Linked DNA regions of Sagittula sp. P11. The protein of the gene in region 1 interacts with the protein of each later gene in a pairwise test. Links are inferred from orthologs where the notes say so. Each region holds a gene or a part of one and is shown in the gene's direction. Other genes may lie near its edges.

Region 1 (13,995 bases):
TCTACGTGTCCTCGGGCAACAATCTGGCGGTCGACAGCGAAAAGCTGGCCATGCTCGACGCAGCCTTCACCAGCGAAGAGGACATTCAGCAGGATATCCAGCAGGTCGCCGCATCGGTCGACAACGTGGATGACGCGGTCGCCGCTGCAATTGCCGAGTACCGCACCGTCACCGGGTCCCGCGTGAACCTGCGTGCCGGACCCTCGACCAGCTTCGATGCCGTCACCCAACTGTTGGAAGGCGAAGAGGTCGAAGTGCTGGACGAGACGCCGGACGGCTGGGTCAAGCTGCGCGCCATGGACGGCAACGACATCGGCTGGATGGCCGGCAGCTTCCTGACCGCATCGAACTGATCGCCGGACGAACGACGCATCGCGTGCAACAACGCTCAGTCCTGATCACCGGATGCTCTTCGGGCATCGGTTACGACGCCGCCCACGGACTCAAGTCCCGTGGGTGGCGCGTTTTTGCGTCCTGCCGGCAAGAGGCCGACTGCGTCCGCTTCCGCGCCGAAGGATTCGACAGTCCGCGAATCGACTACACAGAGCCGGACAGCATCGCGGCGGGCCTCTCCGAAGTGCTGGAGGCCACCGGCGGCACGCTTGACGCGCTGTTCAACAACGGTGCCCACGCGATCCCCGGTGCGCTGGAGGATCTGCCGGTGGAAGGGTTGCGCGCGCTCTTCGAGGCCAACGTCTTTGGCTGGCACGACCTGACCCGGAAGGCGATTCCCGTGATGCGGGCGCAGGGGCATGGGCGGATCGTCAATCACTCCTCTGTCCTGGGGCTGGTGGTGATGCCGTGGCGCGGCGCCTACAACGCGACGAAGCACGCGGTGGAAGGGCTGACCGACACGCTCAGGCTGGAGATGCGCGACACGCCGATCCGGGTCATCACGCTGAACACCGGCCCGGTGACGTCGAAGATCCGGGTGAACTCCATTCCGCATTTCGAGAAATGGGTGGACTGGAAGAACAGCCCGCGTGCCCCCCAGTACCGCGAGAAGCTGTTGAAACGCCTCTACGAATCGCGCGGCAAGGACATGTTCGAACTGCCGCCCTCGGCCGTGACGGCCAAGCTGGTGCATGCGCTCGAAAGCCCGCGCCCGAAACCTCGGTATTACATCACCACGGCGACCCACCTGATGGGCACGGCGCGGCGGGTGCTGACGACCCGGGCGATGGACGCGCTTTGTGCGAGGGGCGGCTGACGTGACGCAGGCGGGACGGGTTCGCAAAGAGGCCTGCGCGCGCTAAGTCATCTTCAAACCTTCGCAGGCCGCTTGGGAGGCACCATGCGCGACGATCCCCTTTTCATCCTCATCGCCCTCGTCATGCTGGGCGTCGTAGGTATTTTGTTGTTTGGAATCGGCAGCTTCGCCAAGGGCGGGGCGTTCAGCCGGAAGTGGTCGAACAAGGCGATGCAGTGGCGGATCGGGGCGCAGTTCGCGGCGATTGTCCTGATCCTGCTGTTCGTCTACATCCGTCGCGGCGGATAAGACGGGGGAAGACATGGTTGTCCTGAGCAAGATCTACACGCGCACCGGTGACAAGGGCGAGACCGCGCTGGGCAATGGCGCGCGGGTGAAGAAATACGATCCCCGGGTCGAGGCCTATGGCACCGCGGACGAGCTGAACGCCTTTGTCGGCGTGGCACGGCAGGCGGCCTCCGGCGACGTGGACGGCGCGCTGTCGCGCATCCAGAACGACCTCTTCGACCTGGGCGCCGACCTGTGCCGCCCGGACATCGAGAAGGACGCCGAGGCGGAGTATCCGCCGCTGCGGATGGTCGACGCGCAAGTGGTTCGTCTCGAACAGGAAATCGACGCGATGAACGCCTCGCTGGAGCCCCTGCGGAGCTTTGTCCTGCCGGGCGGATCGGCGCTTTCGGCGCATCTGCACGTGTGCCGGACGGTGGCCCGGCGGGCAGAGCGGCTGTGCGTGGAGCTGGCCTCTGCCGAGGCGGTGAACCCGGCGGCGGTGAAGTATCTCAACCGCCTTTCGGACTGGTTCTTCGTCGCTGCCCGGATCGCCAACGACAACGGCACCGCCGACGTCTTGTGGGTTCCGGGAGCGAACCGCGGCTAGCGGCGGAAGGTCCGGGGGACCTTTCGGCTCCCGGAAGAGCGAACCGCGGCTGGCGGCGGAAGGTCCGGGGGACCTTTCGGCTCCCGGAAGAGCGAACCGCGGCTAGCGGCGGAAGGTCCGGGGGACCTTTCGGCTCCCGGAAGAGCGAACCGCGGCTAGCGGCGGAAGGTCCGGCAGGGCGTTTTCCGGCATTAACCTTAATGGTGCGGGCGGTGGGATGAACAGCGCGCGCGCTGGGCGTCCGGACGCAGCATCTGGTGTGTGCGCTGGCCTGGCATACCGCGCGTTATCCGGTTCTTCAGACAGCTTTCCACCCTGTAAGGGGTGAACCGGCCGGTTGGCCCCCTCGAACCGGCCGGTTGGTAACCTTTTGCTGTTTCGGGTGGGAAAAGGTGGTTAACGGGCGGACGTGACGCAGGTGCCCATGGCCCGGCCGTTGCGCCGGCGATGCGTCCGGATGCCTCCGGCGGAGGTATTTTTGCCAAGATGAAGGTGGCCGGAGCGCAGGCCATGGTGCCGACTTTGTGGCTGGCCGTGGGCGGTGCGGACAAGGAGCGCAGACTGCGGGGCGCGGGCGCCAGCCCGGTCGTTGTCTCTGCGGTGCATTCTCGGGATGCCTCCGGCGGAGGTATTTTTGCCAAGATGAAGGCGGCCGGAGCGCGGGCCATGGTGCCGACTTTGCGGCGGGTCGTGGGCGGTGCGGACAAGGGGGGCAGACTGTGGGGCGCGGATGCCAGCCCGGTCGTTGTCTCTGGGGGGCATTCTCGGGATGCCTCCGGCAGAGGTGCTCTTGCCAGGATGAAGCCGCGGGGGTGGGCTGCGCGCCAGGTGGCATGTGCGCCATTTAGCGGGCCGGGTGCGGCATGCGGCGGCGCCAAGTGCGCCATGCGGCGGGCTGGCCGGGTGGTGGGGCGGTCGGGGCGGCTGGCGGTTCGTGGGGGCGCGCGGCCCCCTCGGGTCAGAGCGGGTCCGCTTCGAGCCAGACGCCGCCCTGCGGGCGCAGCGTCAGGATCATCACCGGGTCGGGTTCGCGCCCCCTGACCGGGGTGAAGCGGAAGTTGGCGATGAGCGTGGCGAGGATGATGACCGCCTCCTGCAGCGCGAAGCTGGCGCCGATGCAGATTCGCGGCCCGTCGCCGAATGGCAGGTAGGCGTAGCGGTCGGGCTTCTTCTCCCACCGGTCGGGGCGGAAGGCGTGGGGGTCGTCGTAGAGCGCGTGGTGACGGTGCAGCGCGTAGATCGGCAGGATCACCGTGTCGCCCTTGCGGATCTCGCGCCCGCAGAGGGTGTCGTCCTCACGCGCGGTGCGCGAGACCATGCCCGCGGGCGGGTAGAGCCGCAGCGCCTCGTCGATGACCTTGCGGATGAAGGGCAGGTTGGGCACGTCCTCGCCCTGTGCGACGCCGTCCGTCAGCACCGACTGCGCCTCGGCCCGGGCGCGGGCCTGCGCCTCCTGGTCGAAGGCCAGCAGGTAGAGCGACCACGACAGCGTCAGGGCCGTGGTCTCGTGCCCCGCGACGATGAAGGTCAGCAGGTTGTCGCGCAGTTCCGCTGTGGACATGGTGCGCCCGGTCTCCGGGTCGGCGCCGGCCTTCAGCAGGTCGAGCAGGTCCGGCACGGCGTTCGGGTCGCGGCTGGCCCGCGTCTCGATCGCGCGGTCGGCCATCTGCTTCATCTGGTTCACGCCGCCCGCGAAGAAGGCCCGCCCCGGGCGCGGCACCCAGTCGGGAAAGCCCAGAAGGTCGAAGAGCGAGATGCGCCCGGCCTCCGCGATGTAGGCGTCGATGGCGGAATGCACGCCGTCGCGGTCGAAGGTGCTGTCGCCGGAGAAGGTCACGTCGGAGATCACGTCGAAGGTGACGCTGACCATTTCCTCAAGGAAGTCGACGGCGCGGGGGCCCGCGGCACGGATGCGTTCGACCGAGCGGCCCGCCGCGGCGCTCATCACCGGGGCGAGGTTCATCACGTTGCGGTGACCGAAGACCGGCGCCGCGGTGCGCCGCTGCCAGCGCCAGTGCGCGCCCTCGGCGATGAAGAGGCTTTCGCCGATGGCCGGTTTCAGCAGGTTCTTGGTGACGAGGCTCTTGGGGTAGGCGTCGAGGTTTTCCAGCAGGACGCGGCGGATGGCGCCCGGCTCCATCACCATGTGCCAGCGCTTGCCTGTCTTGCCCGAAAGGATCGGCTGGCGGGTGGCGACCTCGGGGATGATGGACAGCACGTTGCGGCGCGATGCCTGGAGGCTGCCCCAGATGCCCAGCGGTCGTGTGACCAGCGGCACCTGCACGGGCAGGCGATGCGGCTTCAGTTCGGTCATGGTGCGCTCCCGGCCTCGCGGCCTGTGGTTTCCCTGCAAACATAGGCGGGATCGTGCCATTGACAAAGGCCTGCGAGATTGCACGTGAACCGGGGCTGCGCTACGGGAAAACCAAGTAAACGGGGGTACCTATGGTACGCATTCTTGCCATTCTGAGCCTGATGCTGGGCCTTGCCGCCTGCACGGATGCGACATCCGACCTGTCGCGGCCGGTCGAACCGCTGGGCGATTTCAAGATGGGGCACGCGATCGTCGTGGCGCCGAACCTCAACATGGTGGGCATCTCGAAGGAGGCCAGCAGCGAGGAATGGGTGACGGCGGTCGACCGCGCGGTGGAGACGCGGTTCCGCCGCTACGACGGTGGCAAGTTCTATCACCTTGGCATCAGCCTCGAGGAATATTCGCTGGCGGTGCCGGTGCCGCTGGTGCCCAGCAAGTCCGGCCTGTCGCTGCGCGTGACGGTCTGGGACGATGCCGCGAAGGCCAAGATGAACGAGGAAACCCATGTTGTGCGCGTGGTCCAGGTGCTGCCCTCCTACGGCATGACGCGCGAGCAGCAGATCGCCTCGCTGGCGGAGGAAGCGGCGCTGTGGATCGAAAAGTGGCTGCGCGAGCGCATGGAGGAAGACGGCTGGTTCGCGACCGCCGGGTCCGCCACGGTCGCGAGCGCCGCGCCCGCAGCGGCGGCCGCACCCGTCGCGCAGCCCGAAGGCTGATCGAACGGCTTGATTTTCCGGCTGCGACTCAATAAACGCCCCGCCATGTGAACCGGGCCAGATGTGTGGCCCCATGAACCATGAGGCGTCTGAGAGATGGCAAAGGAAAAGTTTTCGCGGTCGAAACCGCACTGCAACATCGGCACGATCGGTCACGTTGACCACGGCAAGACCACGCTGACCGCGGCGATCACGAAGTACTTCGGCGAATTCCGCGCCTACGACCAGATCGACGGCGCGCCGGAAGAGAAGGCCCGCGGGATCACCATCTCGACCGCGCACGTCGAGTACGAGACCGAGGCACGCCACTACGCGCACGTCGACTGCCCCGGCCACGCCGACTACGTGAAGAACATGATCACCGGCGCGGCGCAGATGGACGGCGCGATCCTCGTGGTGAACGCGGCCGACGGCCCGATGCCGCAGACGCGCGAGCACATCCTGCTCGGCCGTCAGGTGGGCATCCCGGCGATGGTCGTGTTCCTGAACAAGGTCGACCAGGTGGACGACGAGGAGCTGCTGGAGCTCGTCGAGATGGAAGTGCGCGAACTGCTGTCCGCCTACGACTTCCCGGGCGACGACATTCCGATCATCGCGGGTTCGGCGCTGGCCGCTCTCGAAGGTCGTGACGAAGCCATCGGCGAGAACAAGATCCGCGAACTGATGGCCGCCGTGGACGAGTACATCCCGCAGCCGCCGCGCGCCACCGACCAGCCGTTCCTGATGCCGATCGAGGACGTGTTCTCGATCTCCGGCCGCGGCACCGTGGTCACCGGCCGCGTGGAGCGTGGCGTGGTGAACGTCGGCGACGAACTGGAAATCGTCGGCATCAAGGACACGCAGAAGACGACCTGCACGGGTGTCGAGATGTTCCGCAAGCTGCTGGACCGCGGTGAGGCAGGCGACAACATCGGCGCGCTGCTGCGCGGCATCGACCGTGACGCGGTCGAGCGCGGCCAGGTCCTGTGCAAGCCGAAGTCGGTGAACCCGCACACGAAGTTCGAGTGCGAGGTCTACATCCTGACCAAGGAAGAGGGTGGCCGTCACACGCCGTTCTTCAAGAACTACCGTCCGCAGTTCTACTTCCGCACGACCGACGTGACGGGCACCGTCGAGCTGCCGGAAGGCACCGAGATGGTGATGCCGGGCGACAACCTGAAGTTCAACGTCGAGCTGATCGCACCGATCGCGATGGAAGAAGGCCTGCGCTTCGCCATCCGCGAAGGCGGCCGCACCGTCGGTTCGGGCGTCGTCTCCAAGATCGTCGCCTGATCGCGACCTGTGCCGGGCGCCTGCCCGGCCGAGAACAACGAAGGGCGTCCCAAACGGGGCGCCCTTTTCTATTGCCCCCGGTTCGCTTGTCCACAGGACATCGCGCACCTTCCCAAGCCACACCCCACCCCGTAGGGCGGGGCTCTGCGCCGCCCTGCCTCAGCGGTCGAGCGTCAGGCGGAACACGTCGTTGGGGTAAGCGGCGTCGCCGATGCGGAAGTGCGTGGTGCCGATCCGTTCGAAGCCCTGCCGCAGGTAGAAGCCGATGGCGGGGGTGTTTTCGGAATTGGTGGCCAGCCAGACGGAAGGCTGGCCCAGCGACCGGGCGTGGTCGATCCCGCGCGCCAGAAGCGCCCGGCCAAGGCCGCGGCCGTGGTGGCGGGGCTGGACGTAGAGGGTCGAGATCTCCAGATCGGAGCATCCCGGCAGCGGCGCGGGGCGGTTGCGGGTCAGGCGGATGAAGGCGTCCGGGCCTTCCTCGTTCTCCGACAGGATCACGTGTTCGCCGGGATCGGCGAGGACAGCCGCGAGGTTCGCCGCGGTGAAGGTGTCGAGCGCGTATTCGGCATAGGCCGTGTCGACGCCGCGCCGGATGTAGGTGTGCATCCAGACCTCGAAGGAGATCGCCGCGAGGATCGCTGCGTCGGAGGGCCGGGCGGTGCGCAGTCTGACGGGCAGCGTCACAGGCGGCGCAGCATGAAGACGGAGAGCGGGTCGGTCACGTAGTCCCCGAAAGGCGGGCAATCGGTGAAGCCCGCCCGGTGGTAGAGCGCGCGGGCGGCGGCGAAGTCCGGCTCCGACCCGGTTTCAAGGCAGAGGCCAACGGCGCCGGAGGCGCGGGCCTGATCGGCCAGCCCGTCGAGCAGCACCCTGCCCAGCCCCTCGCCGCGACGGGCGCGGGCGACGTGCATGCTTTTCAGTTCCATCACCGTGCCGCCGTCGGGCCAGTCCACGCCGTCGGGCCAGCCCGCCCGGTCCAGCGGTTTCAGCGCCCCCACGGCGCAGGGCGCACCCCCGGCCCAAAGCGCAAAGACCCGCGCCCCGCTGGCGCGCAGCGCGTCGGAGGTCATGACGTGGCAGCTTTCCTCGGGCGATTGCGCGCGCATGTCGGCATGGTGGCGGGCCAGCAGCGCCTCGGCCGCGGGGGCGGGGCTGCGCAGCTCCTGCAAGGTCACTGTCTGGTCCATCGGTCATCGCCTTTCCCGCGTTGCGGCGACCCTTCGACGTTCCGGGGGGATCGTCAAGTCGCACGGCCTGCGCGTCGCCCATTGCGCAGGGCAAAAGCCGCTCTATCCTCCGCCAGATGACCACTCTCGTCCCCGTTACGCAGGACATGATCCTGCGCGCCTTTGCCCTTGACGGTCCCGATGCGGGCCGCCGCCTCGAACCTGCCGAAGTGCCGGAACTCCTGCGCCACGACACGCTGGCCTGGGTGCATCTGCGCGCCCAGCACGCCGACACGCCGTCGTGGATCGTCGGGAACCTGTCCTATCTCGATCCGACGATCATCGATGCGCTGGTGGCCGAGGAGACCCGCCCGCGTGTCACGCCGGTGGGCAACGGGCTGATCGTCATCCTGCGCGGCGTCAACACCATCGAGGGCGAGGCGCCGGAGGACATGGTCTCGGTCAGGTTGTGGATAGACCCGCACCGGATCGTGTCGCTGTCGATGCGGAAGGTGAAGGCGATCGAGGACATCGCCGAGAGCCTTGAGCGTGGCGGCGGGCCGAAGGACGCGGCGGAGTTCCTGGTGATGCTGACGGAGCGCCTGACCTACCGGATCGAGGCGTTCTGGCGCGAGGTCGACGACAAGGCCGACGACCTTGAGGAAGAAGTGCTGGAGGAGGTCCGGCCCGAGATGGCCGGCCGGCTGGTGGACCTGCGGCGCACCGCGATCATCCTGCGCCGCTACCTGCAGCCCCAGCGCGACGCGATGCGGACGCTGCAGGCGGTCCATCCCGACTGGGTGGAGGGCGACGACCTGCGGCAACTGGCAGAGGAGCTGGACGCGCTGGAGCGGGTGGTGGAGGACGCCGACGCGCTGCGCGACCGGATGGCGCTGGTGCGGGACGAGATGCAGAGCGCGCGGGACGAACGCCTGAACCGCAACCTCTACCTGCTGTCGATCCTCTCGGCGGTGTTTTTGCCGCTGGGGTTCCTGACGGGTCTTTTCGGGATCAATCTGGCGGGAATGCCGGGGGCAGAGTGGCCCTTGGCCTTCTGGGTGTTCACCGGCGCGCTCTGCGTCATCGGTGCCCTGCAGCTTGTGGTCCTGCGGCGGATGCGCTGGATCTGAGGGGGATCGGGGCGCGGACCCCCGGAAACGTATTGGCCGCACCCCCGTGGGGGCGCGGCATTGGCAACTTCGGTATCGCGCAGGCTGGGAGTGCGGGCCCGCGCGATACCTTGTGGCAGATCACTTCAGAACTGCACGGATGCCGTTGCGCAGTTCGTTCGAGTCACCGCCGGAGTGCACGACTGCGTTGATCTGGTGAACCTGGGTGTCGGTCAGGTTCGAGTAGTCGGCGTTCGGCAGCAGGATGAATGCCTCGGACGACAGGCGCGGGGCCGGAGCAGCGGAGGCAACGCCGGTCAGAAGAACGGTTGCGGCGAGGGTGGATGCGATAAGCGTTTTCATTTCATTTCTCCAGTTTGAGGTGGCGGCATCGGTGCCGCCGGTCTTGTTTGCGTCGGTGTTTGCTTCCGACACCGAACAAGTAGGCTTGCCGTCTGAGACATTGAAATCACGAAGAAATCTCGGATTGCTCGCGAAAACGTGTGCTTGAAATCGGCGACGGCCAAACGGGTCTTTGTGCATGAAGTGAGGCTTTTGGTGCGGCTCAAGCCCGCTTGGACAATCGGGCGTTCCGGCGGTTTCAAGGGGGTTCCCGGCGCGGCCGCGCGCGGGGCCTCGGAAAGGGGAAATTCGTGCTGTGCACAGTTCGTGTGCGGGAATGAAAAATCGGATTCCGCCCCTTGCGGCGCCCTTTTCGGGGCTGGGCGGACCCCCGGGGGCATGAGATTCCAGCGCGGTCCGGGGCGAATCCTGCGGGTCGGACGGGGGCGGTTCGGCCCGGGGCAGGGCGGCGCTTCGTGCCGGGGGGCGACTGTTCGCGGCGCGCGGCTCCTGGCCGTCGCGGGCGTGCGGGCCGATCAAGGCTGCGGGCAGGGCGGGCTGTTGCGCGGGGGGTGTCGGCGGGTGGTGCCGGTGCAGACCGGCGGGCCGGGCGCTGCCCGCGGATCGCGTTGGAAGGCGGCGCAAATTCCCTGACAAAGACGTCTTGATTTCACCCGCTGGCCCGTGTACCTGACGGCACGGCCTGAAGGGGTATAGCTCAGCTGGTAGAGCGACGGTCTCCAAAACCGTAGGTCGCGGGTTCGAACCCTGCTGCCCCTGCCATTCCTCCGGACATCGATGTCATGCCAGTGCTGCCGTTGCAGCGGAGGTTTCGTGTGCGCACGAAAAAGGGGCCGCCCGAAGGCAGCCCCGTACTTGCTAACAGGAACCTGGATTATTCGATGCCGAGGTAAGCGCGCATTTCGCGCTTCTTCTCGTTCTCGTTGCCGTCGCCGTTCATGATCGAGATCAGGGCGGCGGTCTGCTGTTCGGTCAGGGTCGATGCGTCCAGCTCGGGGATGTACGCTTCGATCTGGTTCACGTTGAACGTGCCTTCGTCGTTCATGTCGTCGATTTCGTCGGCTTCAGCCACTTCGGGCAGCGGCTCGTCGACGGCCACGGCCGGCGGGTTGTCGGACTGGAACTCGCCCAGGTAGGCTTCCATCTGGCGGGACTTCTCGTTCTCGTTGCCCGGGCCGTTGGCGATGCCGATCAGGGTGTTGACCTGCTCGTCGCTCAGCGCCTCGACGTTCACGTTCGGAAGGAACGTGGAAATGGTGTTCTCGTCAAAGCTGGTTTGCGCCACGGCGCCGGTTGCAATGACGGACACGAGTGCGGTTGCGGTCAGAAAACGTTTCATAAGGATGTCTCCTTTTCATCTTCGTGGGCGGTGCAGTGCACCTCTTTGGCCGTGCTGTTCTGCACCTGCCTTGCACAAGAACAACCGCCTTCCCCAATGATCGTTCCAAGAAAATTCGATTATTTTTCAAATTCTTACGATGCCGTGACCGGGTGTGAGCGGGCACGAGAAAGGGGCCGCTGAAAGCGGCCCCCTTCCGGGTAGAACTGTGACCTGGATCACATTTCGAGAGTGTCGATGTAGGTCTTGATCGCCTCTTCGTCGTTGGTCGCCAGGACGGCGCGCAGCTCTGCGAACTGCTCGTCGGTGATCGAGTAGATGTCGACGCCCGGTGCGTAGGTCATCATCGCCTCGATCTCGGCGTCGGTCAGACCTTCGGGGTAGAGGGTGATTTCCAGCTCGGGGTTGTTCGTCTTGAACTCGCCCAGGTAGGCGCGCATCTGGCGCTCTTTCGTCTCTTCGTTGCCTTCGCCGTTGATGGTGGCCATCAGGGAAGCGACCTGGGCGTCGGGCAGCATCTCGACGTTCACCTCGGGAATGAAGGTGTTGATCTCGTTTGCGTTGAAGCTGCTCTCGCTCTGGGCCATTGCGCCGGTTGCGATCACGGAAATAAGGGCGGTTGCGGTCAGAATACGTTTCATGTCAGATCCTTTTAGGTTTCTGCTGCGTCGGCGGCGTGTTTGCCGTGGCGCTCTGGGGGGTAAACCTCCCCGAGCCGAAAAGGTTCATTCGATTCATTCACGCATCCGGGAGCGGCTCACGCCTTGCTTTTGCCGGCCCCTGCGCGTACATGCCCACGAAACCGCAGCACACGGGACATTCACGCATGGCGACGACCAACCCGATCACGTTCATCCAGCAGGTCCGCGCAGAAGTGGCCAAGATCGTCTGGCCGACCCGGCGCGAAGTCACGCTGACCAGCATCATGGTCTTCATCATGGCGGCGCTGACGGCGGTCTTCTTTGCGCTGGTGGACCTGGCGATCCGGTCCGGTCTGACGGGTATCCTGACCTACTTCGGCGGCAGCTGAAGTCGGGCGCAGGGGCGCTCCGGCCCTTGCCATCCGGTTTCGGACGGTGTAACGGACGGGTCCAGTTTCCGGCGCGCGGCTATAAAGGCTCGCGCGCCGTTTCATTTCCGGAAGGCGCCCCGTTCGGGGGCGGAATGATCGAGGTCGACATGGCAAAGCGGTGGTATTCGGTGAGCGTTCTCTCGAACTTCGAGAAGAAGATCGCCGAGCAGATCAGGACATCGGTTGAGGAGCAGGGGCTTCAGGACCAGATCGACGAGGTCATGGTCCCGACCGAAGAAGTCATCGAGGTGCGGCGCGGCAAGAAGGTGACGACCGAGCGTCGCTTCATGCCCGGCTACGTGCTGGTTCACATGGAGATGTCGGACCGCGGCTATCACCTGATTTCCAACATCAACCGGGTGACCGGCTTCCTCGGTCCGCAGGGCCGTCCGATGCCGATGCGCGATGCGGAGGTGGAGGCGATCCTCGGCCGCGTGCAGGAAAGCGACGAGGCGCCCCGGACGCTCATCCATTTCGAGATCGGCGAGCGGGTCAAGGTCAACGACGGTCCGTTCGAGGGCTTCGACGGCATGGTCGAGGGCGTCGACGAGGACAACCAGCGCCTGTCGGTGTCGGTGTCGATCTTCGGCCGCGAGACCCCGGTGGAGCTGGACTTCACCCAGGTGTCGAAGCAGGGCTGAGCCCTTCGCGCCGCCGGTCATTAGCGACGGCGCATATCTTCTGGCAGATCCTTCGGGCCCGTGCATCCGCGCGGGCCTTTTCCTTTGCTGCGGGCGGGGCCGGTCAGTCGGGGTGGATGTCGCGGCGTGTGCAGCCTGCCTCCAGCACGACGGCGATCCAGTTGATGTCCGCTTCGAGGCCGAGGTCCGCCAGCCACTCTTCCTGCAGGCGGTAGGCGGGCAGTTCCTGCGCGCCCGCGCAGTACCAGTGGCCCGCCTCTTCCTGCCGGTAATGCGTCAGTTCGTGCAGGAGCACGCCCACGTCGTAGGGGTTTTTCATGTCCCACGGGCGCACGAGGAAGATGGTGTCGGCCTCGGGGTCGTACATGCCGCGCGCCATGCCTTCCTGGGATGCGTGACGCGCGGTGTGCAGGCTGGCCGCGCGGGCCGCGCCGATCCACCGGACAAGGGGCGGCCCGTCGCGCCGGGGCAGGTCGGAATGGGTGTCCAGCCAGTCGTCGAGGTGCGAGACGAGCGCCCCGATGGTGGGGGCGTCGCGCCAGGCCAGCGGGTCTGCGTCGGCGGCGACGGTGGCGGGTGCCATGCAGACGAGTGTCATCAGGGCGCAGCCGAGCGGCGCGCCGAAGCGGTGAAAGGGGCTCATGTCCGGCCTCGTTCGAATTTTGAGAGTTGGTGAGAAGATGCTACGATCGGCCCGTCACCGGCGCAAAAGACCAATTTTCACCAGCCGTTGAAAGGAATTCAGCCATGGGGCGCAAATTCCCTCCGTTCGCGGCCGTGCGGGCCTTCGAGGCCGCGGCCCGGCATCTCAGCTTCAAGGCCGCCGCAGAGGAGCTGTGCCTGACCCCCTCTGCCGTCAGTCACCAGATCAAGGCGCTTGAGGCGTTCCTCGACACCGCGCTGTTCGAGCGCACGGGCGGCCGGATCTCCCTGACGCTGACCGGGCGCGGCTATGCCGGGAAGATGACCGGGCTGCTGGATGCCTTCGAGGACTCCACCCGTTCGGTGAAGGAGGCGGGCGCGCGGCCGTTCCGTGTCCTCTGCACGCCGGGCTTTGCGGCGCGATGGCTGGTGCCCCGGCTGGACCGGCTGGGATTCGGCGACCGCGTGCGGCTGCGGGTGTCGGTCGGGGCGCCCTCGACCGATTTCGCCGCGAACGACAGCGACCTTGTGATCCAGTGGGCTGACGATCCCGTGCCCGGCGTCGTCACCGAGCCGTTCATGACCTCTGCCCGCTACCCGGTGATCTCGCCCGCGCTGCGGGAGCGGGAAGATGTGCGGGTGCCGTCCGACCTGCTGCGGCTGCGGCTGATGCACGACGAGGTCCTGGACGCCTGGGACGAATGGTTCGACGCGGCGGGGGTGGCGCCGCGCGCCCTGCCGCGCGGGCCGGTCTTTCCGAACTGCGAACTGGCAACGACGGCGGCGGAACAGGGGCAGGGCGTGGCGCTGGCCTATGACATGATGGTGCGCGGAACGCTGGAGGCGGGACGGCTGGAGCGGCTGTTCGACACGGTGACGCTGCCGGTCACGATCTACTCTGTCGCCTATCCGGAGGCGCGGGCCGACGATCCGATGATCCGGAGCTTCCGGGACTGGGTCTTTGCCGAGATGGAGCGGGACGGTGCACCGCTGCTGGCCCGTCCTGCCGCAGAATAGCGCGCGACGGCAGGCCGCCCTTCGGAATCACTTGCCAAACCGCCGCCGAGGTTATATGCGGCGCCCCTGTTGCTGCGGAACCGTCAGGTTGCGCGCAATCCACCGTGGGAGGCGAGGGTCACGCGAGATCCGGACCTGACCACGCCACAAGAAGCCCCTTCGACGCGTCGCGGGGGAGATGGAAAAGGAGAAAGCCGATGGCAAAGAAGCTCGCCGGCAAGATGAAGCTGCAGATCCCTGCAGGCAAGGCCAACCCC
Region 2 (13,980 bases), 1.4 Mb from region 1 along the record:
ACGCGGATCGTGGAGGTCGCCCGTCCCCGCCCCGAGCAGGTTTCGCCGCGCTGACGCGCGACGACCCGCGCGCGCCTGCGGCGCGCGCGTAAGGTGTCAAATGTCCGGATATATCGGGGTTTCGGTCCACCTGTGTCGCGGCGCGGGCTATCACGCCGCGTGCTCGCATGCCCGATCTCGCCACCGCACCCCGGCCATCGCGCCGAGGCGAAGCGCGGCCAGCCTCCAAGGTGAAGGCCCGCGCGCACAGGCCCCAACAATCCCCACCGCCCGGCCGAAAGCCAGGCCGCGCCCAGCTTCAGAGGCCGGTGCAGGTCTGCTCTGCCCGTTCCGCGAAGACCTTGTAGCGCTTCCAGAATTCTTCGTGATGCGGGTTGTCCGACTGGCGTATTTCCTGCGCGCGGTGCGGGTCGGAAAAGAAGCTGGCGGCCATGCTCTGGTCGCCGCCCCTGAGATCGCGGTCGGCCACCGCCTGCACGCAGCCGCACAGCTGCACGTTGGCGGCCTTGCGTCCAGAGGACATGCACGCCCGTGCCACCTGCCCCGCGGCGAAGGCCGGGGCCACCGTCGTGTTGTAGCCCTTGTTCCGGTTGTCGCTCCGGCCACCGCCACATGCGGCCAGCGTCAGGCACAGCATCGTGCCCAGCAAGATCCTTGTCATTCCACCTGTCCTAACGGCCGGGTGTGGCTGTGCCATCTCTCCCGGGACTGCTCTGACGCCTATCATGCGTCAGATGCGCCGCGGTTTCAAGAATCCGCGATCTCCTGCAGGTGGTGAAATGCACCGTCGAGGTACGGTTCGTAGCGCCGCCACGACCGGGAACTGCCGGTATAGACCCGCCGTCGCACCTGCGCGGTGGAGGCGGTCTGCACCGCCCGCCGGTTCAGGTCGGGGCGCAGGCAGGCGGCGTCCCACGCCAGCCCGAGGTCCGCGATCAGCGCGCGCGTCTCCGCCTCCGGCGCTTTGACCAGCGCCTCGTAGTCCAGCCGCCGGATGCGTCCCGGCCAGCGCGCCCCCCAGAAGGCCATCAACTCGCGGTAAAGCCCGTGGTAGGCCGCCACGTCGTCCGGATCGTTGGCATAGCCCAGCCCCTCCGACACGAAGTAATGCGCGAGGTTGGACCAGCACACGGCCTCCGGCCGGCGGGTGACATGGACGATCCGCGCCTCCGGCAGGGCGGCGGCGATCAGGCCGATGTAGCGGAAGTTGTGGGGCATCTTGTCGGTGACGAAGCGCCGCCCCTCCGCCCGCAGCCCAACGCTCTGCAGGTAACTCTCGCGGAAGGCCGCCAGCGCCGCCGCGTCCGGCGCCGCCGCGCCCGACAGGAAGGGCTGCGCCAGCGCGTTCACCACGCCCAGCTCGCCCGCGCCCGTCACCTCCGGATGGGCAGAGACGATCTGTTCCGCAAGCGTCGTCCCCGACCGGGGCATCCCGAGGATGAAGACCGGCACCACCGCGCCCGCCTCCGCCTCCAGCGGGTCGAGGCCGCCGAAGACCTCGCGCAGCCGCGCGAACAGCGCCCGGTCCTGCGCGATCCCGTAACCCTGCCGGGCCTTGCGCAGGGCGTTGGCCTCCGACAGGCAGCGCCAGGCCTGCGCCTCCTTGCCCAGCCGGTCATAGGCGGTGAAAAGCGCCGCGCAGATCCGCATCCGTTCGGGCGGCGGGGTCAGCGGGTCGTCGGCAATCGCCCGCATCTGCCTGAGCTGCGCATCCTCCGCCGTCCAGGTCTTGGCCGCCGCGAGGTTCCTGTGCGCCTCCGCGAACCGCGGCGCCGCCCGGACCGCCTTGCGGAAGGCGGTGCGCGCCGCCTTCGCCTGCCCCTGCGCCTGCAACGCCACCCCGAGGTTGTTCATCGCCGCGGCGTTGTCCGGTTCCTGCCGCAGCACCTGCTCGCAGAGCGCCTGCACCTCCGCCATCTCGCCGCGGTAGAGCAGCACCGCCGCCAGTTCCACCATGGCCCGCGTCGCCTCGGGCGCAAGCGCCAGCGCGCCCCGCGCCCGCACCTCCGCCTCGTCGATCCGCTCGACCGCGCGCAGCGCGACAGAGTGGTTGGACAGCGCCTCCGACAGGTCGGGCCTGAGCGCCGCCGCCTGCCCCAGCGCCTTCTCCGCCTCCGCGAACAGGCCCAGCGCCAGCAGAACGCCGCCATAGATCTGCCAGAGCACGTAAGACGCCGGGAAGGCCTGCAACAGCTTGCCCGTCTCCTCCGCGACCACAAGGCTTTGCCCAGCGCCATGCAGGGCGACAAGCTGGTCGAGTATCTCCTGCGGCGGATCGCCGGCGATGGGAAAAGACTGCTGCATGACGCCTCCTTTCCCCCTGCCTAAGGCAGATGGGTAAAGACGGGCTTACCGGGGAATGGGACGGCGACTTTGCAACCTCTTTCAGGAGGCCTTATTTGCCCGCTTCGAAAGGGGAATAACCTTGGACTGTGAGTGGTTGGCGTATGTAGCCCATGTCGGAGCGTACTCGTCAGATTGATTGCCCCAAACAGTCCAGCCGGCACGAGGACCGCGCGCGAACAACTCCAGCCGCTCGCCAAAACTGCACCGCTCGATCAAATCATATTGTTCATCCGGCTTTCGGCTGTGCTCCCGTTTTTGAGCCGAAATGATGTTCTCTTGTGATCTCCCCGGTTGCAACGTACGCGCGTTTTTTCCGCGCGTACCGAACAGCAGAACTTCAGTTACATTCCTGAAATAGAAGCCAACCCCTCGCCGGTCTGGACCACCATCCTTTCGGATTTTGTACCAGATAAGGTTAGACTTATATTTGAAGCCCCAGTGCTCCATGACCTTCAAACCTTCAGGCAGAAGCGCATTTGGAACCCACAAATACAAATGCGCTGGATCACCTGCCACCGCTTCAACTGGCAAGTCGCAAATATCGTCAAGCGTCATGGTGGGATAACGTGCTAGCCGTTTGTGCTCTGGGGCCATCTTTCCAGTGCGGTTTTGAAACTGCCACGGTGGGTCTGCAAGAATGGTTTGGAATTTGCGCCCGGCCAATTCTTTCAAGAGATCGTCGCCTGCTGTCATCTTTATTCGTTCTCCCGATAGAGGCTCTTGCGGATGCCGAAGGTAAGGACCGGACAGCCCCCGGCTCCGCCACCTTCAACCTTCGCTACCAATTTTGATAAAATCGTCGTTGACGGCCCATACGACGATCCTCTGCCAAGATCGTTAAAAATCTCCTGTAGTTCATCCGCTCTCGTCACGACAACGCCGACATTGACCGTCCTCAGATGATACAACAGCCGAAAGTTGTTGAGGTCTCTATCATAGAACTCGGTCTTGTTGTTCCATTCGAGTTCTATGGCCACACCGTTCTTGTACATGTCAATTTTGTGGGTTGGAGTGTCGTACTCCTGATCGTCAACCGCAACGCGTGTATCAAATTTCTTTTCTTTCCATCCCTTAGACATGAAGAGCGTATCGAAGTCGTCAGCCAATTTGGTCTTCCGCCCTCCTCCTGCCGCGATGTATGATTTCTTTAGACGAAAGATGCTCAGTGCATTCATCAAATCAGACCACTCGTTAGGATGGTCTCCTGCCATGACTGCACTGGCGTGATGCCACTCCCCACAGAAGTAGTTTTCTCTCACAAAAGGTGGCAAACGATCGTTCAGCATCTAGTAGCTCGCGTGCGTGTACACTACTCTCTGTAGCGGTCATCGAGGTACTCTTGCAAGCGTCGCGGGAACTTTTCCGGAGTTATCGTAGGGTCGAGTTGCTAGGCTGGAAGCCAGTGGGCGCCAATTCAAGCAGCAAGCACGGACTTCTTGCGAATGCTCTGCTCCAACAGTCGCTCCCGGCAGTACGTCTCGGCAGGACGCCATCGGGGCTGCCTTACGCCGTCCTGCGCACAACCCTTGCCATTCCCCCCTTTCCAAGCCATATGCACCCATCAAACCCAAGCCCTTCCCCGAAGGACTCGAGCGCCCGCATGAGCACCCCCCAGAACCTGATCCGCAACTTCTCCATCGTCGCCCATATCGACCACGGGAAATCCACCCTGGCCGACCGGCTGATCCAGCTTACCGGCACCGTGGCCGAGCGGGACATGAAGGAGCAGATGCTCGACGCGATGGACATCGAGCGCGAGCGCGGCATCACCATCAAGGCGAACACCGTCCGCATCGACTATCCGGCGAAGGACGGCAACACCTACGTGCTGAACCTGATCGACACGCCCGGACACGTGGACTTTGCCTACGAGGTCAGCCGTTCGATGCGCGCCTGCGAAGGCTCGCTGCTGGTGGTCGACGCCTCCCAGGGGGTCGAGGCGCAGACGCTCGCCAACGTCTACACCGCCATCGAGGCGGATCACGAGATCGTCCCGGTCCTGAACAAGGTCGACCTGCCCGCCGCCGAACCCGCCCGCGTGGCCGAGCAGATCGAGGACGTGATCGGCATCGACGCCTCGAACGCCTGCCTGATCTCCGCCAAGACCGGCGTCGGCATCCCCGAGGTGCTGGAGGCCATCGTCACCCGCCTGCCCGCCCCGCCGGAAAAGGACCCCGACGCGCCGCTGAAGGCCATGCTGATCGACTCCTGGTACGATCCCTACCTCGGCGTCGTCGTGCTGATCCGCGTGATGGAGGGCACGATCCGCAAGGGCGACAACATCCGCATGATGAAGACCGGCGGCCGCTACGGCGTCGACAAGCTGGGCGTCTTCCGCCCCGCCATGCAGGACGTCAAGGAACTGGGCCCCGGCGAGATCGGCTTCTTCACCGGCTCGATCAAGCAGGTCCGCGACACCCGCGTCGGCGACACCATCACCACCGAGAAGAAGGGCGCGGAGACCCCGCTGCCCGGCTTCAAGCCGTCGATCCCCGTGGTCTTCTGCGGCCTCTTCCCCGTGGACGCCAACGACTTCGAGGACATGCGCGACGCGATCGAGAAGCTGGCCCTCAACGACGCCTCCTTCACCTACGAGATGGAGACCTCCGCCGCCCTCGGCTTCGGCTTCCGCTGCGGCTTCCTCGGGCTCCTGCACCTCGAGGTGATCCGCGACCGGCTCGAACGCGAGTACGACATCGACCTGATCACCACCGCGCCCAGCGTGATCTACCACCTCTACATGAAGGACGGGGAGAAGGTCGACCTCCACAACCCCGCCGACATGCCCGACATGACAAAGGTCGACCACATCGAGGAGCCGCGCATCAAGGCGACCATCCTCGTGCCCGACGACTATCTGGGCGACGTGCTGAAGCTCTGCCAGGACCGCCGCGGCATCCAGCTCGACCTGACCTACGCCGGGCAGCGCGCCATGGTGGTCTACGACCTGCCCCTGAACGAGGTCGTCTTCGACTTCTACGACCGGCTGAAATCGGTGACCAAGGGCTACGCCTCCTTTGACTACCAGCTCGTGGGCTACCGCGAGGACAACCTCGTCAAGATGCAGATCCTCGTCAACGACGAGCCGGTCGATGCGTTGTCGATGATGGTCCACCGCGACCGGGCCGAGATGCGCGGCCGCGCCATGTGCGAAAAGCTCAAGGACCTGATCCCGCGCCACATGTTCAAGATCCCGATCCAGGCGGCCATCGGCGGCAAGGTCATCGCGCGCGAGACTCTCTCTGCCCTCCGCAAGGACGTGACCGCCAAGTGCTACGGCGGCGACGCCACCCGGAAGAAGAAACTTCTTGAAAAGCAGAAGGCCGGCAAGAAGAAGATGCGCCAGTTCGGCAAGGTCGAGATCCCGCAGGAAGCGTTTATTTCCGCACTCAAGATGGACAGCTGAGGCTGTCCATCCCCCGTAGGGTGCGTGATTCACGCACCGGGTTGTCCGGATAGGCTGGTGAATGGTGCGTGAATCACGCACCCTACATCATAGCAATCGCGCCCGGCGTGAAACGCGCGTCCCGATGCACCGACGAGAACGGCCAATCCTCGGGACGTGTCACCAAGCCGTGTTTCACCGGGTTGATCCAACAATACCGGATCAATCGCGCAAGCTCCGCATCGTCGCGAACGTGGTGCTCCCAAAACCGTCTTTGCCAAATCCCGCGTTCACCGCGCGCTACATGGCTGGCGCGCCGTTGGCCCTCAGGCAGACCGTGAGAAAACCGGGCCTTGATCAATCGCCACCGCATTCCGTAATCGCGATCCCCGGCAGGCAACTGCCAGATGCAATGAATGTGGTCCGGCAACATCACCCACGCCTCGATCCCAAAAAGATGATCCTGCTTCGTTTGCCGCACCGCCTCTCGCAACCGATCTACCTCGCGCACCAACAGGTCATCTCCGCGCTCTGCCAGCGTCACGGTAAAGAACACGGTCGCGCCTGTGACATTGGGTCGAATGTATCGGGACATGCAGCACCCTCCCCGATCATTGTTAACGATCAGTCAACGTCGTAGGGTGCGTGATTCACGCACCAATGCTCCCCCGGGGCTTCGCCCGTCTTTCGGATGGACTGCCCCCCGGGCGCCCCCCCCCCCCCCACCTACCGCCAAGTCCCCCTCCTGACCCCATCGCTCTCCCACGGATCGAACCCCTCCTCCAGCAGCGCCCGCAGCATCCGTGTGCGCACCGCGCCGCCGGCGCCAAGGCCGCGTTCCAGACGGGCGCGGTCCTCTGCGGCCTGTATGCGCTTTGCCGCCGCGTGGGCCTCGTATTCGCGGTTCAACCCGTCCGCCTTCTCCTCCACCGAGGCGCCCAGCAGCGTGTCCAGCACCTTCACCTGGTAGAACGGAACCACGGCGCAACCGACGCGGCCGCGGCGTTGCAGCCAGAGCTGCCCGCCCGTCTGTTCGACGTAGCGCAGTTGCGCGGCGACGTTCTCGCGGAACTCCGTGATGCTCATTGCCCTGATCTCGACGTGCATGCGCCCTCCGATTCTCCGATGCCACATCCGGGGCACCCTGCCCCGGTTTTCGGCCAAGGGTTAAGAACCGGCCGGAAAGGCCCCCCGAACCGGCCGGGACTCACCATAAGGAATGGTAAACGGCGAAGGGTTAAGCCACCGGGCGCCCCCGGTTTGACGCAGGTCAACGCACAGATGAGAAAACCGGAATATACGAGATGTGGTAGGATTAACCCGATTTCAGGAGGTCTGAATGTTCCGCCTCGCCAGCATCCTCTACTCGCTGATCTCCACCTCGGTGGCCGGCAGCCTCATCATCGCGGCCCTCGTCGCGGGCTACGACACCCTCACCCCCATCGTCATCGCCGCGGCCATCGGTTTCGTGGTCTCGCTGCCGATCTCGTGGTTCGTGGCCAAGGCGCTCTACGGCCCGGCAAAGCCCACGTAACTCAACGGCTTAGCGCGTCCAGAAGGCCGTCCGCGCAGGCCTCAACCAGGTCCAGCGCGCCGTCGAAGTCGCGGGTGTAATAGGGGTCCGGCACCTCGGTCCAGCCGGAGCCTTCGGGCGCGAAGTCGGTGAAGAGCTTCACCTCCGCGCCCCCCTCCGGCCGCATCCGCCGCAGATTGGCCATGTTGTCCGCATCCATGGCGACGATCAGGTCGAAGTCGGTGAAGTCCTCCACCCGGACCACCCGCGCCCGCAACCCGGAGAGGTCGTAACCCCTTGCCTTGGCTGCGTTTTGCATCGGTCCATAGGGCGGCTCTCCGGCGTGCCAGTCGCCCGTCCCCGCACTGTCGAGATCGAGGTTAATGCCCCTCTGGGCGGCCTTAACCCTCAGCACCCCCTCGGCAGAGGGGGACCGGCAGATGTTGCCAAGACAGACGAAGAGGATACGCTGGGTCATGCGGCGACTATGCCGCGCGAAATCCCCACGGACAAGTCCATGACACAGAACGGGAAAATCGTGATCCTCACCGGCGCGGGCCTGTCCGCGGAAAGCGGCCTCGCCACCTTCCGTGACGAAGGCGGCCTCTGGTCGCAGCACCGGATCGAGGACGTCGCCACCCCCGAGGCCTTCGCCCGCAACCCGGATCTTGTGCAGGCCTTCTACAACGCCCGCCGCGCCCAGTCCCGCACCGCCCACCACAACGCTGCCCACGACGCGCTGGCGCGGTTGCAGCGGGACTACGGCGGAGAGGTCGTCATCGTCACGCAGAACGTCGACGGCCTGCACGAGAAGGCGGGCGCCCGGGTGATCCACATGCACGGCGCGCTCGATTCGGCGCTGTGCCACCGCTGCGATCACCGCTGGACCGCCCCCGACACGATCGACCGGGACACCGCCTGCCCCGCCTGCGGGGCCCGCAGCGCCCGCCCCGACGTCGTCTGGTTCGGCGAGATGCCGTACCACATGGACGAGATCGCGGAACACCTTGAAACGGCTAACATCTTCGCCTCCATCGGCACGTCGGGACAGGTCTATCCCGCTGCGGGATTTTCGCAGCTGGCGTCGGAATACGGGGCGGAGTGCATCGAGCTGAACCTCGAACCCACGTCAAACGTCTTTCACCAGCGGCGTCTCGGTCCGGCGACCCGGACCATTCCAGCCTGGGTCGAAGAGCTTATCGGCAGGTGAACGGGGCGGGCGGCGCCGAAGCGCCGCCGAACCTTCTCAGTTTCCCATGGACATACCGGCCCCGTGGCCGCCCATGTCCTCGCGCTCCAGATCGACCGGGATGTCCACGACCACCTCGCCGGCCTTCTCGAAGGTCAGCGTGACGGTCACCGTGTCGCCCTGCGCCATCGGGCGGGTCAGACCCATGAACATCACGTGATCGCCCCCGCGGGCCAGCGCGTGCATGTCACCGGCGGGCACGGCAAAGCCCTCTTCGACGTGCATCATCTTCATGACGCCCTCGCCCATGTCCTTGTGGGTGTGCAACTCGACCCGCGCCGCGATGTCGGAGGCGGCAGCGATCAGGCGGTCGCCCTCGGACCCGGTGTTGCGGATCACCATGAAGGCGGCCCCGGCCTTGGCCGTGGGGCTCGCGGCGCGGGCATAGGCGTCCACGACCTCGATATCGGCGAAGACTGGGGTGGCAAGGATCAGCGCAACCGCGCCTGCCAGAACGGATTTCATCATTTTCAGTACCTTTCCATTTGATGTTCAGACTTGAAATCAAAGGGAAAGCGGCGGCCCCCGCGCGGTTGCGGACGGCCTGTCGGCGCTGGTCAGGGCGGTGTCCCGAACATCGCCTGCAACGGCCTGCCAGACGAACGACACACCGTCCTCCGCCCCGGCGAGACCGACCGAGGCGAACAGCGCCATCATGCCGTCGTCGCAGAGGTGCACATGCCCCACCGCGTGCCCGTCGGCGTCCACGGCGACCTTGACCACGGTCAGGCCGCGGCAGATCTCCACGAGACCCACAGGCGTCGCCTGACCACGCGCCACACCGGCCGCGAAGCCGGTCATCGCCAGCACCACGATCAGCAGGGGGGCCAGAAGCCCGCGGGTCAGGGACATCATCCGTGTCATGCGCGCCTTATAGCCGGGCGGTTCAGGCGCGTCATGCGACAAAAGCAAACGACCCCGGATGTCTCCACCCGGGGCCGTCGCAATCGTCCTGCAAAGGAATCAGGCGGTTGCCTGTGCCTTCGCGATCTCTTTCTTGACCTTCAGGGCGCGGTCGGACAGCTCGGTGTCCTTCGCCTTGGCCAGGAACTTGTCCAGGCCACCGCGGTGGTCGACCGAACGCAGAGCATGCGCGGAGATGCGCAGCTTGACGCCGCGGCCCAGAGTCTCCGACTGCAGGGTCACGTCGTTCAGGTTCGGCAGGTAGCGCCGCTTGGTCTTGTTGTTGGCATGGCTGACATTGTTGCCAACCATCGGGCCCTTACCGGTCAGTTCGCAAACACGCGACATCGTTTCGTCCTCATTGTCAGTCGGCCAGAGCCTTGTCAGCCCCATACCGCGCCAATATCAAAGGGCGCCGCCCGTTTGAGGGAAGGCGCCCAGAATCTCGTTCTGCGGCTTCTAGGCATATGGAGCGGAGTCGTCAAGCCCTCTCCGTCAGGGCCTCTGCCTCGGCGTCTGCCCGTTGCGCCAGACCCTCGCGACCGCGGTAGCGAGCGACCTGCGCGAGGTTGCGCCAGTAGCTTTCGGACCGGCGCCGGACCATGCGGTGCACCCTGCCGATTTCACGCGGATCGGCAAGCCCCTCGGCCAGCATGGTCTTCAGCCAGTCGAAGCGCCCCCCCTGCCGGATCGCCCGGGTCGCCGGATGTCCGCCACAGGGCAGCATGACCAGCGTCAGCTGCGGGAAGAGCGCGCAGATCATCCGCCCGTGTGCGACGTCCCTGTTCTTGAACGGATCGACCAGCACCGCGCCGCGCACCTCCGTCGTGCGCCCCTCCAGATTACCGAGCGCCCCGTTCCAGCCCTCTGCCTCCGCCCGGTAGCGGCGGTCGAAGGGCACCACATCCGGGTCGATCGACACCTGCGGAGAGATCGCCAGCAGCCGGTCGACCTTCAACGTGCGGGCAAACCTGAGGGCACCGTAGCCGCCCATGGAAAACCCCATCGCCACCACCTCGTCGTAGCGGCCGACAAAGCGCGCGAGGGCCGCCTCGAGCGCTTCCGTCTCGTCGTTGATGAACCAGTCGTTGTCGCGGGACTGGATGTGCACATGCGCGAAGCTGCGGGTCACGAAGCCCATCACCGGGCGCGGCGTGTCGAAGCTGCCCGGGTCGCCGACACGTTGGCGGAAACTGACGAACAGCTTCTTCCTCCGGGGCCGAAAGACCGTCGCCTTCAGGCGGGTCCCGTCGAACACCGGATGCGGCTTCATTGGCCGAGGTGCTCCTCCAGCATCTGCCGGGCGGCGAGGCCGGGCGACAGGTTCCCCGCCGCGACCTCTGCCGCAAGCTCCGCCATCGCCTGCTTCGGCCCGGGTTCGCGCAGGCGGGCCAACAGGCCGTCGCGCACCTCCGCCTCGAACCAGAAACGCGCCTGTTCGGCCCGGCGCGCGTCGAAATGCCCGTTCTCGCGCCGCCAGTCCGCCAGCGCCGTCATCTCGGACCAGGCCGCGTCCAGCCCGTTCCGCTCGATGGCAGAGACGGTCATCGCCTTCGGGAAGCCCTGAGGGTCCTGCGGCCGCTTCCTGAGCAACCGCAGCGCCCCGGAATAATCGGCGCAGGTCCGCACCGCCTGCCGCTTCAGCTCCCCATCCGCCTTGTTGACCAGCAGGATGTCGGCCATCTCCATGATCCCGCGCTTCACCCCCTGCAATTCGTCGCCGCCCGCCGGCGCCAGCAGCAGAAGGAACAGGTCGCACATCTCGGCCACCATGGTCTCCGACTGACCGACGCCGACCGTCTCGATCAGCACCACGTCGAAGCCCGCCGCCTCGCAGAGATCAATCGCTTCCCGCGTGCGGCGCGCAACACCGCCCAGCTGGCTTTGCGCGGGCGAAGGACGGATGAAGGCGTTGCGTTCGCGCGACAGCCGCTCCATCCGGGTCTTGTCGCCGAGGATCGAACCGCCCGAGCGCGCCGAAGACGGGTCCACCGCCAGCACCGCCACCTTCAGGCCCTTTTCGATCAGCATCATCCCGAAGGCTTCGATGAAGGTCGATTTCCCGACACCCGGCGTTCCGGACAATCCGATTCGCAGGGCCTGACGCTCACAGCCCGCCAGTTCCCCCAAAAGCTGCGATGTCGTTTCCCGGTGCTCCGTCCGGGAGCTTTCGGCCATCGTGATCGCCTTAGCCAGGGCCCGGCGATCCCCGGCCAGCAAAGCCTCTTTCATCGCCTGGAGTTGAGCGCCCTGCCCGGCCTCTGCAACCTTCACCACCTGCATTCGCCTTTCGTTTTTCTTCCGTTCCGCGAAACCGCGATGTCCCAAAACCGGGTGCCCGGCCCCGAAAGGCCCGACCGCCTGCCGGGTCAGCCTCTGCGACGAAGTAAACGCAAACGCCGGGCGGAGTGAACCTGTCCGTTCATACCATCGCGGAAAAACTGAGGCGACCCGCCTCCCTTGCCTCAACACACCGCGTGTGGATAAGGGGCACATGTCCCAGACCCTGCCCATCGACGCCGCCCTGCCCGAGCTGATCGCCGCCCTGCGTGACAACGGCCGGGCCGTGCTGCAGGCCCCGCCCGGCGCGGGCAAGACGACGCGCGTGCCGCTCGCCCTGCGCGACGCGGGCCTGACCGAGGGCCGGATCGTCATGCTCGAACCCCGCCGGCTGGCCGCGCGCGCCGCCGCGCAACGGCTGGCCGAGCAACTGGGCGAACAGCCGGGCCAGACCGTCGGCTACCGCATGCGCGGCGAAAGCGCCGTGTCGAAGGACACCCGGATCGAGGTTGTGACCGAGGGCATCCTGACGCGGATGATCCAGTCCGATCCGGAGCTTGGCGGCATCGGCGCGGTGCTTTTCGACGAGTTCCACGAACGCTCCCTCAACGCCGATCTGGGCCTCGCGCTTTGCCTCGAAATCGCGGGTGCGCTGCGCGACGACCTGATCCTGCTGGTGATGTCCGCCACGCTCGACGCCGCCCCGGTGGCCGAACTCATGGGCGCGCCGGTGGTGACCTCCGAAGGCCGCGCCTACCCGGTAGAGCCCGTCTGGCGCGACACGCCCTTGCCGAAACAGACCCGCTTCGACGCCGCCATGGCCGACCTGATCGTGAAGGCCCATGCAGAGACCGAAGGCGGCATCCTCGCCTTCCTCCCGGGCGAAGGTGAAATCCGCCGGACAGAGGCGTTGCTGAAGGGCCGACTGCCCGCCGGCACCCATATCCGCCCCCTTTTCGGCGCCATGGACCTGAAGGACCAGCGCGCCGCCATCCGGCCGGAAACGGACGGACGCAAGCTGGTGCTCGCCACCTCCATCGCCGAAACATCGCTGACCATCGAGGATATCCGCGTCGTCGTCGACGGCGGGAAGGCACGTAGGGCGCGCTTCGATCCCGGCTCCGGCATGTCCCGGCTGGTGACGGAGCGCGTGACCCGCGCCGAGGCCACGCAGCGTGCCGGGCGCGCCGGGCGTGTCGCCCCGGGCACCGCCTACAAGCTTTGGACGAAGGGTGAGGAAGGCGCGTTAAGCCCCTTCCCCCCGGCAGAAATCGAGGCAGCCGACCTGTCGTCGCTCGTGCTGGAACTGGCGCTCTGGGGCGCGGAGGACCTGCCCTTCCTGACGCCGCCGCCCCCGGGCGCACTGTCGGAGGCGCGCGCGCTGCTCGAAATGCTGGGCGCGCTGGACGCCGAGGGCCGGATCACCGCGCACGGGCGTCAGTTGTCCACATTTCCGCTGCACCCGCGGCTTGCCCATATGCTTCAGACCTGCGGTCCATCTGCCGCTGAAACGGCCGCACTCTTGTCGGATCGCGATCCACTCACAGGAGCATCCACAGACTTGTCCCTGAGGCTGGAGGCGCTGGCCGATCCGAAACGCTTTCAGGAGACCCGCGCCATCGGTCTGCGCCGCCCCGCGCTCGACCGCATCCGGCAGGAAGCCCGGCGGCTCGCCAAGAGCACGAGGATAAGTGCCAAACGGGCTGGAACGGCAGGGGAATCCCGGGATACCGACAGGCACTGGTCCGCGGCGGAAATGGCCGCGCTCGCCTACCCCGACCGCATCGGCCTCAGACGCAAGGGAGACGCGCCGCGCTTCCAGTTGTCGGGCGGAAAGGGCGCGGTGATGGACGAGGCCGATCCTCTGGCCGGCGAACGGCTGATCGTCGTGACCGACACGGACGGCAACCCGCGCGAGGCCAGGATCCGGCAGGCCATCGCGATCTCGCTGTCCGAAGTGCGCACGCTCTTCGCCGACAGCATCGGCTGGGTCGATACATGCGCGTGGTCAAAACGGGAACGTCGCGTGGTCGCCCGCCGCCAGGAACGGCTGGGCGCCATCGCGCTCGACGACCGCGTCTGGAAGGACGCCCCCACGGATGCGATCTCCAGGGCGATGCTTGACGGCGTCCGCGACCTCGGCCTTGCACTATCCGGACCTGTCCACAGGTTCCTCGCCCGAGTGGCGCTGGCCCGCGAGGCCGGACAGGATCTGCCCGACATGTCGCCCGAGGCGCTGGTGGACGACCTCGAAGACTGGCTCCTGCCCTACCTCGACGGGGTGAAGACCGCCGAGGACTGGAA

The links.
Region 2: the proteins of CDO87_RS08160 (region 1) and lepA interact in binary tests that used the Escherichia coli proteins (3 or more experiments, as listed by UniProt). The link is inferred for Sagittula sp. P11 from one-to-one orthologs.

The regions. Positions count from the first base shown.
Region 1 is NZ_CP021913.1:1,659,387-1,673,381, reverse strand. What follows is about bases 6,772-9,688. They hold CDO87_RS08160 (zinc transporter ZntB), read left to right. Parts: upstream 6,772-7,692; coding sequence 7,693-8,685; downstream 8,686-9,688. Other genes in these bases: CDO87_RS26690 (hypothetical protein), read right to left, coding at 8,806-9,207; CDO87_RS08165 (GNAT family N-acetyltransferase), read right to left, coding at 7,070-7,576; CDO87_RS08170 (GNAT family N-acetyltransferase), read right to left, coding at 6,772-7,067. Also shown: CDO87_RS08205 (SH3 domain-containing protein), read left to right, coding at 1-353; CDO87_RS08200 (SDR family NAD(P)-dependent oxidoreductase), read left to right, coding at 377-1,210; CDO87_RS08195 (twin transmembrane helix small protein), read left to right, coding at 1,295-1,498; CDO87_RS08190 (cob(I)yrinic acid a,c-diamide adenosyltransferase), read left to right, coding at 1,512-2,087; CDO87_RS08185 (cytochrome P450), read right to left, coding at 3,046-4,401; CDO87_RS08180 (hypothetical protein), read left to right, coding at 4,533-5,117; tuf (elongation factor Tu), read left to right, coding at 5,214-6,389; more of CDO87_RS08170, read right to left, coding at 6,549-6,771; CDO87_RS08145 (hypothetical protein), read right to left, coding at 9,902-10,366; CDO87_RS08140 (hypothetical protein), read right to left, coding at 10,585-11,007; preprotein translocase subunit SecE, read left to right, coding at 11,193-11,396; transcription termination/antitermination protein NusG, read left to right, coding at 11,546-12,079; CDO87_RS08125 (DUF6647 family protein), read right to left, coding at 12,183-12,722; CDO87_RS08120 (LysR substrate-binding domain-containing protein), read left to right, coding at 12,827-13,738; rplK (50S ribosomal protein L11), read left to right, coding at 13,936-13,995. UniProt on the Escherichia coli protein: Zinc transporter. Acts as a Zn(2+):proton symporter, which likely mediates zinc ion uptake. Purified ZntB reconstituted in liposomes also binds and transports Cd(2+), Ni(2+) and Co(2+).
Region 2 is NZ_CP021913.1:3,007,264-3,021,243, reverse strand. Bases 3,448-6,349 are described here. They hold lepA (translation elongation factor 4), read left to right. Parts: upstream 3,448-3,946; coding sequence 3,947-5,752; downstream 5,753-6,349. Other genes in these bases: CDO87_RS14585 (REP-associated tyrosine transposase), read right to left, coding at 5,835-6,326; CDO87_RS14595 (BglII/BstYI family type II restriction endonuclease), read right to left, coding at 3,448-3,632. In the rest of the region: CDO87_RS14615 (aspartate/glutamate racemase family protein), read left to right, coding at 1-54; CDO87_RS14610 (arginine transporter), read right to left, coding at 299-661; CDO87_RS14605 (sulfotransferase), read right to left, coding at 748-2,304; CDO87_RS14600 (MT-A70 family methyltransferase), read right to left, coding at 2,386-3,039; more of CDO87_RS14595, read right to left, coding at 3,042-3,447; CDO87_RS14580 (hypothetical protein), read right to left, coding at 6,458-6,838; CDO87_RS14575 (CTP synthetase), read left to right, coding at 7,071-7,265; CDO87_RS14570 (low molecular weight protein-tyrosine-phosphatase), read right to left, coding at 7,267-7,722; CDO87_RS14565 (NAD-dependent deacylase), read left to right, coding at 7,762-8,454; CDO87_RS14560 (copper chaperone PCu(A)C), read right to left, coding at 8,491-8,961; CDO87_RS14555 (hypothetical protein), read right to left, coding at 8,998-9,357; rpmB (50S ribosomal protein L28), read right to left, coding at 9,457-9,744; CDO87_RS14545 (alpha/beta hydrolase), read right to left, coding at 9,878-10,669; methylmalonyl Co-A mutase-associated GTPase MeaB, read right to left, coding at 10,666-11,628; ATP-dependent helicase HrpB, read left to right, coding at 11,891-13,980. UniProt on the Escherichia coli protein: Required for accurate and efficient protein synthesis under certain stress conditions. May act as a fidelity factor of the translation reaction, by catalyzing a one-codon backward translocation of tRNAs on improperly translocated ribosomes.